DNA from 4 places in the Vibrio sp. R10-SG3-ISO10 genome. Region 4 is predicted to be linked to each of the others. Evidence: predicted binding sites of a transcription regulator. Region 4 holds the regulator's gene; each other region holds the start of a gene.
What was found. The regulator PurR, encoded in region 4, represses purine synthesis genes. The targets are predictions, from matches to a motif close to TNANGNAAACGTTTNCNTNA.

Region 1 (2,207 bases), on a different contig from region 4:
CGAGAAAAACAGAGCCAGAAGGAATAGTACACCAACGACAACAGCAGTCAGACCTGTACGCCCACCCGCTGCAACACCAGCCGTGGACTCAACATAAGAAGTGGTGCTTGACGTACCAATCATTGCGCCAACAGATGTCGCAGTCGAGTCAGCAAGTAGCGCTTTGCTTAGACGAGGAAGTTTGCCATCTTCTTTAATCAGGTTCGCTTTTGTCGCAACACCCACCAAAGTACCTGCAGTATCAAACAGATCGACAAATAGGAAAGCGAACACAACCGAGATCATTCCGACTTCGAAGACGTCAGCAATGTTCATTTGCATAAAGGTCGGAGCAACACTTGGCGGCGTTGACATAATTCCGCCCCATTGAACGTCACCGACGATCAAACCCAATGCCGTAATCGCGAGAATCGCAATCATTACCGCACCACGTACACCACGGTAAACCAAGCCAATAGTTAGGAAGAAACCTAATGCCGCTAATGCAGGTTGCAGGCCTGTGATATGACCAAGACCAACTAATGTGGCAGGGTTATCAACCACAATACCTGAGTTTTGTAGGCCAATAAACGCAAGGAACAAACCGATACCTGCTGAGATACCCGTACGCAGTGACATAGGAATCGAGTTAATGATCCACTCACGAACCTTGAAAATACTCAAAGCCATGAAGATGATACCGGAAACAAAAACAGCACCTAAAGCGACTTGCCATGAGTGGCCCATACCGAGAACAACGCCATAGGTAAAGAAGGCGTTAAGTCCCATACCAGGTGCAAGTGCAATTGGGTAGTTGGCAACGAAACCCATGATGAAACAGCCAATTGCCGCCGCAAGACAGGTTGCAACAAATACAGCGCCTTTATCCATACCAGCGTCTGCAAGCATCGCAGGGTTGACAAAGATGATGTAAGCCATCGTCAAGAAGGTGGTCACACCTGCAATGATCTCAGTTTTAACGTTTGTGCCGTTTTCACTGAGCTTGAACAGTTTTTCGAACATAATCGAATCCTAAAAGGGTAAAAAGTAAACGGTTGCGTAATCGATTGGCACGAATTATAAAGTCATCAAATAGTAAATTCCAGATAGAATTAAGACTCTAATCAATATTTGTACTGTTCATTACCGATTTCAAACAAAACACAAGTGATGAAACAAAGGAAAAAACTTTATATTTCATACATTAATTTCCTTTATGAATTAAATTTCAAAAAGGTGTTTTTTTATACCATGTCATAAACTTTCAACGGCATTTAGGATATTTATGCTTATCACAATATGTGTTTATGCGAATAAAACAGAGAGATATGAATTAGCGGTGGGAAACCATAGAGTTTGTGGGCAAATTTTGAGCGCACTTTTGCTTAGATAAAAAAACGCCACTCAATTTGAGTGGCGGTTGAATCATGTCAGCGATAAAAGCTGTAAAAAAATTCCAATAATAGGGGTGAACAAACTGTTCGAGAGTCACAAGCTAGGGTTTAGTAACCGAAGCTTGTTGGGTAAGTAAAGCTGCCTGTGTAAACAGAGTTGTTTAGCCAGAATGCTGCACTTGGTAAACCTTTCATAACTATCACCTTCTAAATCAATTAAAACAGATTACAAATATTGATTTCTCGGTTCCTTGGAGGCGACAAATCGGACTCATCCTTTGAGCATTTTCTCTTCGCTTTCGAAGTTGGTTATAAATATACCCCAAAGAAATTTAATTACAAGCATAAAAGTGATAAGAGTCACAAAAAGTTCAAAAACTGACTTAGATCAAATGAAATTTGTAATTTAATTACAGATGTATCAATTTATTGTTTGGGTTTAGTACAAACGTCACCTCATCATTAACACACCCCGTGTCAATTAGAATCTACAATTTGTGATTACATCGAAACATTTGCTTGCCGCTTTTACTACACCCTTTAGTCAGGGAGTGCTATTCTGTGCTCCTCTACCCAATAGGTCAGATTTAGGTTTTTGTGCCAGATGAATAGCAAAAATCAAACACATAATCTGGCATTATTCTTTTTAAGGAGTCATCCGTGTCTGAATTCCATTCTGAAATCAGCAGCTTATCACCTGCTCCACTTTGGCAATTTTTCGATAAGATCTGTTCTATCCCTCACCCTTCAAAACACGAAGAAGCCCTAGCACAATACATCGTTGATTGGGCTAAAGAGCAAGGCTTAGATGTTCGCCGCGATCCTACGGGCAAC
Region 2 (2,207 bases), 250 kb from region 4:
ACTGAAGAGGCATCTAAAGTAGATAGCAAGGGTAAACGCATTCGCAAAGCAACCGATGCTAAGCTGTTTGATAGCCGCGAAGAAAACCAAGACTCTAAAGCACGTCGCAATCAGAAGAGTCGTACTTTTAAAGGCCGTAACGCCGATGAGTTCCGCCATGCGCCAAACTCGAAGAAAGGCCGCAATAGTGGTAACAACTCAAGCGACTCGAAAGCCAAGCCAAATAAAGGTAAGACTTTCTATAAGCCAGCAAGTGACAAATCACAGCGCCCTGCAAAACCACGCTCTGGCGGCACTTTGAGTTTGAAGAAATAGAGAGAAGCGAGAAGCGAGAAGCGAGAAGCGAGAAGCGAGAAGCGAGAAGCGAGAAGCGAGAGATATTGAAGGGTTGGCACACTGTGCCAACCCTTTTCTTTTATATCCAGACAATTAGATCCTAAGAAAAATATCACTGCCCGCAATTTTAAAACCACTTACCAAGAACACATCTCGAAGGGCGCAGCCCGATCTCGCAGCGGAGCGCTCTCAAGGACGAAGTCCGCTCTTAAACAAAAAGAGGAGCCGATAGGCTCCTCTTTTAATTCACTTAGCTTCTTCAGATTATACTGTACCGAAGATCTTATCGCCTGCGTCGCCAAGACCAGGAACGATGTAGCCTTTATCGTTTAGTTTCTCATCGATAGCAGCAGTGAATAGCTCAACATCTGGGTGAGCTTTCTCAAGCGCTTCAATACCTTCTGGAGCGGCAACAAGTACTAGCACCTTGATTGATTTACAGCCCTTCTCTTTCAGCAGATCAATAGTAGCGATCATTGAGCCGCCAGTCGCTAGCATTGGGTCAACAACAAGCGCAATACGCTCGTCCATGTTAGACGCTAACTTGTTGAAGTATGGTACTGGCTCAAGCGTCTCTTCGTCACGGTAGATTCCAACAACACTGATACGTGCACTTGGCATGTGCTCAAGAACGCCATCCATCATACCAAGACCTGCACGCAGGATTGGCACAACCGTTACCTTCTTACCTTTAATTTGGTCAACTTCAACTGGACCATTCCAACCTTCAATGGTTACTTTTTCTGTTTCAAAGTCTGCAGTCGCTTCGTAAGTAAGCAGGCTACCAACTTCTGTAGCTAGCTCGCGAAAGCGCTTAGTGCTGATGTCACCTTCTCTCATTAGACCAAGTTTGTGCTTAACAAGAGGGTGTTTTACTTCAACAACTTTCATTTCCATCTCCGGCTTATGTGGTGATTTTTAAACAAACCTTCAGATTATAAACGATTTCGTTCTCAATTTCTTGTTCTAAGACAAAAGAAAAAACTTGCGCAAACGTTTGCTATCTGTGTTTATCCACTGGTAGAATAGCGCCGTTTTCATATCCAACTTTAAACCAGAGGACTTCCCTGTGAGTGCTGATAACACTTCTCTTAGCTACAAAGACGCTGGCGTTGACATCGATGCAGGCAATGCGCTTGTTGACCGTATTAAAGGTGCAGTAAAACGCACACGTCGCCCAGAGGTAATGGGTGGTATTGGTGGTTTTGGCGCACTTTGCGAACTGCCAACTAAATACAAACAGCCAGTTCTCGTTTCAGGTACAGACGGCGTTGGTACTAAACTGCGCTTAGCTCTGGATATGAAAAAGCACGACACTATAGGTGTTGATCTTGTTGCTATGTGTGTCAACGATCTAATCGTACAAGGCGCTGAACCATTGTTCTTCTTAGATTACTACGCAACAGGCAAACTCGATGTTGATACTGCTGCTGATGTAGTATCTGGTATCGCAGACGGTTGTGTACAAGCAGGTTGTGCGCTAATCGGTGGTGAAACGGCTGAAATGCCAGGCATGTACGAAGGCGAAGACTACGACGTTGCTGGCTTCTGTGTCGGTGTTGTTGAAAAAGAAGACGTAATCGACGGCACTAAAGTTGCCGCTGGTGATGCACTTATCGCTGTAGGTTCAAGCGGTCCACACTCAAACGGTTACTCGTTGATCCGTAAGATTCTTGAAGTATCTGGCGCAGACAAAAACGAAGAGCTAGAAGGCCGCACTATTGGTGAGCACCTACTAGAACCAACAAAAATTTACATCAAATCAGCACTTAAGATGATTGAGAAGCACGATATCCATGCAATCTCTCACATCACAGGTGGTGGTTTCTGGGAAAACATCCCACGCGTTCTTCCACAAGGCACTAAAGCCG
Region 3 (2,207 bases), on a different contig from region 4:
CTGGCGAGAAGCTCAGTACAGTGAACATAATGGTAAAGAATGAAGCAATGCGAGACTCTTTCTTCTCCCAATCAATCTGGCCTAAGCGACCAATCATGTAGATGCCTACCACGACCATAGCCGGAGCAACCATAGCTGCAGAGAAAATAGAGAACAGAGGGTACAAAAACAGTGAAACAAGGAACAAGCCTGAAACCACTACCGCCGCTAGACCTGTTTTCGCACCTTGCGAAGAGGCGATACCAGACTCAGAGAACGCAGTAATCGAGGTTGTACCAAGAACCGAACCAATCACAGTTCCTCCAGCATCCGCAACTAGGGCTGAACGAGCGTTAGGTACTTTGCCATCTTTGTCGATAATACCTGCATCACGGCCAACACCCACTATCGTGCTCATGCCATCAAAGAAATCGACAATCAGGAAGATAACCACAACAAACAGCAGATCGAACATCTTGTCTGCAGTCAGGCCAGAGAAATCAAACACAGCACCAAACGTACTCGCCATACTTGGCGGTGCCGTCACGATTTGCTCAGGAATTGGGGCATTGCTTGTTCCCATCACCATATCAGCGATAACGGTTAACAGAATCGCACTGACAAATGAGATAAAAGTCGCCAGCTTGATGTCACGAACCATACAGCCCAAGGCAATAAAAATACTGATGTAGGCAATGATGACTTGAGGGTCAGTGATATTACCCATACCGACCAAAACAAACTTGTTCTCAACAATGATGCCCGCGTTCTTTAAACCTAAAAAAGCGATAAACAGACCAAGCGATACCGTAATGGCGTTCTTCAGATCGTTGGGAATCGACTCTATCAGAGCTTTACGAATATTGGTCAGGGAGAGAAGCAGATAGAGCACACCTGATAAAAAGATGCCAAATAAGGCTTCATTCCATACCAAAGCGACCGAGCCGCTGAGTAGCATCCCTTTAAAGAAACCATTCATACTCATGCCTGGCGCAAGCATAACTGGGTAATTACCCCAAACACCCATAATGAAAGTCGCGATAGCCGCAGCCAGTGCTGTTGCGGTAAACACAGCGCCTTTGTCCATACCTGGTATGCCGCCCAAAATGGCTGGATTAACCGCCAAAATGTAGCTCATTGCCAAAAAGGTAATAAAGCCAGCGTATAGCTCGGTACCTAAGGTTGTTTTACGCTCAGCAATTTTAAATACTGAATTCAGCACACCAGACTGACTCTGGGCTTTTAGAGTTGATTCGAGACTCACAATGAAACCTTTACAAGTGGGGTAAACAGTAAACGGGTTCAATGCTGCAAAAAGAGATGGCGCATAAGCTACTGTAGTCACTAAGGTAGGCTCAGTGGTAGAAACGTCCAATCCATTTTATTAGACATATACAGCATTTAATCGTTTGCGCGGATTGTAAAGATCTCGAATAAAAACTCAATAGCTTTGTGAGACTTTGGCAAACGTTTGCTTGGTACTATTTTCTAGAAAGCACCGCAAGAGTAACAATCATTATTGAACATAAAACCGAACAGGTACCGTCCAAGTTAACGTCTCACCATCGACTTCCTTTGGTGGAGAAGGCAAAGGCATCGCTCTAAATACCAAATCCAGTGCTTCTCTATCTAGAGATTCTGTACCACTACTGCGAATCAACTCTACCCCTAAAACTTTGCCAGCCCGGTCCATGGTAAAAGTAATGAGTGGCACTCCTTGTTTACGTAGTCTCTTGGCACGCCTCGGGTATTGCTTATGCCGTTCAAGATGCAATACGAGCTGTTGTTTCCAATCTAAGCGCACTTGCCTTAAGTGCTGACTGAAAGCCCCAGCGACCCCTTGCAGTTTCTCTTGCCGATTTTCCACTTCAACCTTAGGTGCGCTTTGTTCAACTTGAGCAACGGAAGCGGGTTTAGAAACAGTCGGTTTTGCTGGAGGTACTTGCTTAACTTTTGCCGGAACTTGTCTAACGCTAGACGTACTTTCACTCGGTTCAACGTTCTGAGATTTGGCCAATTCAGAGTCAAGCTTGGACTCTTTGACAAAGATAGGTGGTGGCTCGGAGGCAAGCTCCACCTCTTTTTGGTCTGGTTCTGGCTCGATTTCCTTTTCCTCTGCAGGAGCGTCATCGGTAACCGTAGCAACTGAGTCGATCGACTCGACCTGCTTAGCCCCATCATTAATGGCTTGCTCTTCAACCTTAGGTGCTGCAATTGGCGCAACCATA
Region 4 (2,207 bases):
ATTCTCTACCGAATCTATACCAGCTTTCTTGAGCATGCGCTCAGTCGCTAGCCGCAAGTTAGGCAGATCTTTCAAACGATTGGGTTTCGCTTGCGATTGGCATTGCTTCTCTTGATTTGCTGCTTTTAAGGCGACGTTCGCAATCTTTAAGGTTTTATTTGCGTCAGCTGCCCAATCATCACAAAGCGCAAAATACTTCGTCACGACGGGGAATCCGCGTTTTTTGTAAACATAGGGTTCTAGCCCTTGAGACCTGAACTGTTTAGCGAGAGCCGCGTCCGCGCGTACGTGTAGTTTATCGTTGACGACAAGTGCGAACATAGTGTCATCAGCAAAAATGCCAAAGCCACCAAACATTGAGCGAGACTTAATATGTCCTAACTGCTCAAATAAACGCATTGAGTCTTTTAGTATTGGTTTATCCATGCTGTGTTTTCTCGGTGTATAAGTATACGCCACCAATGCAGGTCCGAGAGATTAGCAAAATTATGCAGAGACATTGTCAGTAAGGTGTCATACGAGTGCAAGTAAAAGCGGTATGACAGTTTGCATATTCGCCATCGGCAACCCCGCTACCAGACAATAAATTGTTTAAGGCCGGAGGCTTTGCGTCCCATCCTTTCGAAATGGTTTGCCCTGTTCGTGGCATTAATCGAACACATTAAGAATAAATAAAATCTGCGCAGAACATCACGTTTGTATCGGATAAATGTGATGTTGGTTCAATAAATAGAGGGGAGATATACGCCTAGCCAATAGTACGACTACCAGCTAAGCGTCTGACTTAAGGTTATTTATTTAGATTACGAACGGTATTGCGCTCGACAATTTCTGGGTGCATCTCGAACACACGTTTTTCGTGCTCTTTATCTTTAATGCGCTCAAGAAGAATTTCGAAGGCATTCTTACCAACGCGACGTTTTGGTTGGTGCACTGTTGTTAGAGGTGGAGAGAAGTACTCTGCTAGTTCAATATTATCGTAGCCGATTACTGAGATGTCTTGAGGTATTTGAATGCCTTTCTGTTGTAGACGGCTCATTAAGCCAAGCGCCATCGTGTCATTAAAACAGAACACGGCTGTTGGCTTTTTATCCATCGCCACAATTTTATCCGCAGCCAGTACCGCCGTATCACATTCGAAGTTGCCTTCAAGAATCCAATCTTCGTTTACTGATAAATCAGCTTCAGCCATTGCGCGCTTAAAGCCACTAATACGCTCAACACACGCCGCTTTCTCGAAGTGACCACTTAAACAAGCAATGTCAGTATGACCGCGCTCGATCAGATATTTTGTCGCTAGATAGCCGCCTTCTTCAGAGTTATCGATGATCTTATCGGCTTGAGAACTCTCTGGACCCCAGTCCATTACTACTTTTGGAATGTCTTTGTGGCGGTCGAGCATTTCGCTCAGCTCTTCAGTCAGATCTGAACACATCACTAGGATGCCATCTACACGCTTTTCAGCCAGCATGCGAATGTAGTCGCGTTGCTTCTCATAGATGCCGCCGGTATTACACAGAATCAAGGTGTAACCTTGGCGGTAGCAGTAGCTTTCTACGCCGTCGATAACTTCTGAGAAAAATAGGTTAGTCGATTGCGTCACTAACATACCGATTGTACGAGTAGTGTTGCACTTAAGACTACGAGCAACGGCACTCGGTGCATAGTTAAGCTCGGTTACCGCTTCCATCACTTTTTCTTGTGTCGCTTCGGCAACAAAGCGTGTCTTGTTAATCACGTGAGACACAGTGGTTGTTGAAACACCAGCAAGGCGAGCAACGTCTTTAATAGTGGCCATAAATTTTGTCCTGTCGATGACTGCCACGAGAATATATTCAGTTTAGAATAAGTTGGCAGAAAGTATCAGAAACACAAAAACCGCTCTTATTTAGCGGTTTGTATTTGAATAGTTCATTTTTATCGTTTGCGGTCACGATTTTAGACCGCAATCCGACTTAGGGCAAACATATTTCGTCAAACTGACCTGTGCCAGTTCACATTGTCAGACTCTATTCGCCGATTAAATATGTGCAGTCCAACTCCAAGAACGCCACAGTGAGAGAAGCGATCGCAGAGTAAAAACCGAATTCATCGAGCGTTTGACACTTAGCCGAAAACTTAGGTGTCCAACTTAGAAGGTGCTGACGAATGAAGCTCTCTTGTTCGATAAGCGCTTCTTCAATATGACGCTCTTGCTCAAGTTCATT

Region 1: the regulator PurR is predicted to act here: its motif matches at 1,023-1,042, upstream of AC6R16_RS06485 (NCS2 family permease).
Region 2: the regulator PurR is predicted to act here: its motif matches at 1,322-1,341, upstream of purM (phosphoribosylformylglycinamidine cyclo-ligase).
Region 3: the regulator PurR is predicted to act here: its motif matches at 1,439-1,458, upstream of AC6R16_RS21200 (NCS2 family permease).

What each region holds. Positions count from the first base shown of each region.
Region 1 covers NZ_JCBDHG010000012.1:208,037-210,243, forward strand. The annotation lists gene AC6R16_RS06485 (NCS2 family permease) at 1-1,002, opposite strand, end outside; gene vcdP (small protein VcdP) at 1,482-1,568, opposite strand; gene AC6R16_RS06495 (aminoacyl-histidine dipeptidase) at 2,034-2,207, shown strand, end outside.
Region 2 covers NZ_JCBDHG010000020.1:73,351-75,557, reverse strand. The annotation lists gene rluF (23S rRNA pseudouridine(2604) synthase RluF) at 1-315, shown strand, start outside; gene upp (uracil phosphoribosyltransferase) at 601-1,227, opposite strand; gene purM (phosphoribosylformylglycinamidine cyclo-ligase) at 1,406-2,207, shown strand, end outside.
Region 3 covers NZ_JCBDHG010000025.1:61,970-64,176, reverse strand. The annotation lists gene AC6R16_RS21200 (NCS2 family permease) at 1-1,243, opposite strand, end outside; purine riboswitch at 1,298-1,397, opposite strand; gene AC6R16_RS21195 (TonB family protein) at 1,496-2,207, opposite strand, start outside.
Region 4 covers NZ_JCBDHG010000020.1:321,407-323,613, forward strand. The annotation lists gene AC6R16_RS11470 (TfoX/Sxy family DNA transformation protein) at 1-426, opposite strand, end outside; cyclic di-GMP riboswitch class I at 560-646, opposite strand; gene purR (HTH-type transcriptional repressor PurR) at 791-1,798, opposite strand; gene torD (molecular chaperone TorD) at 2,010-2,207, opposite strand, start outside.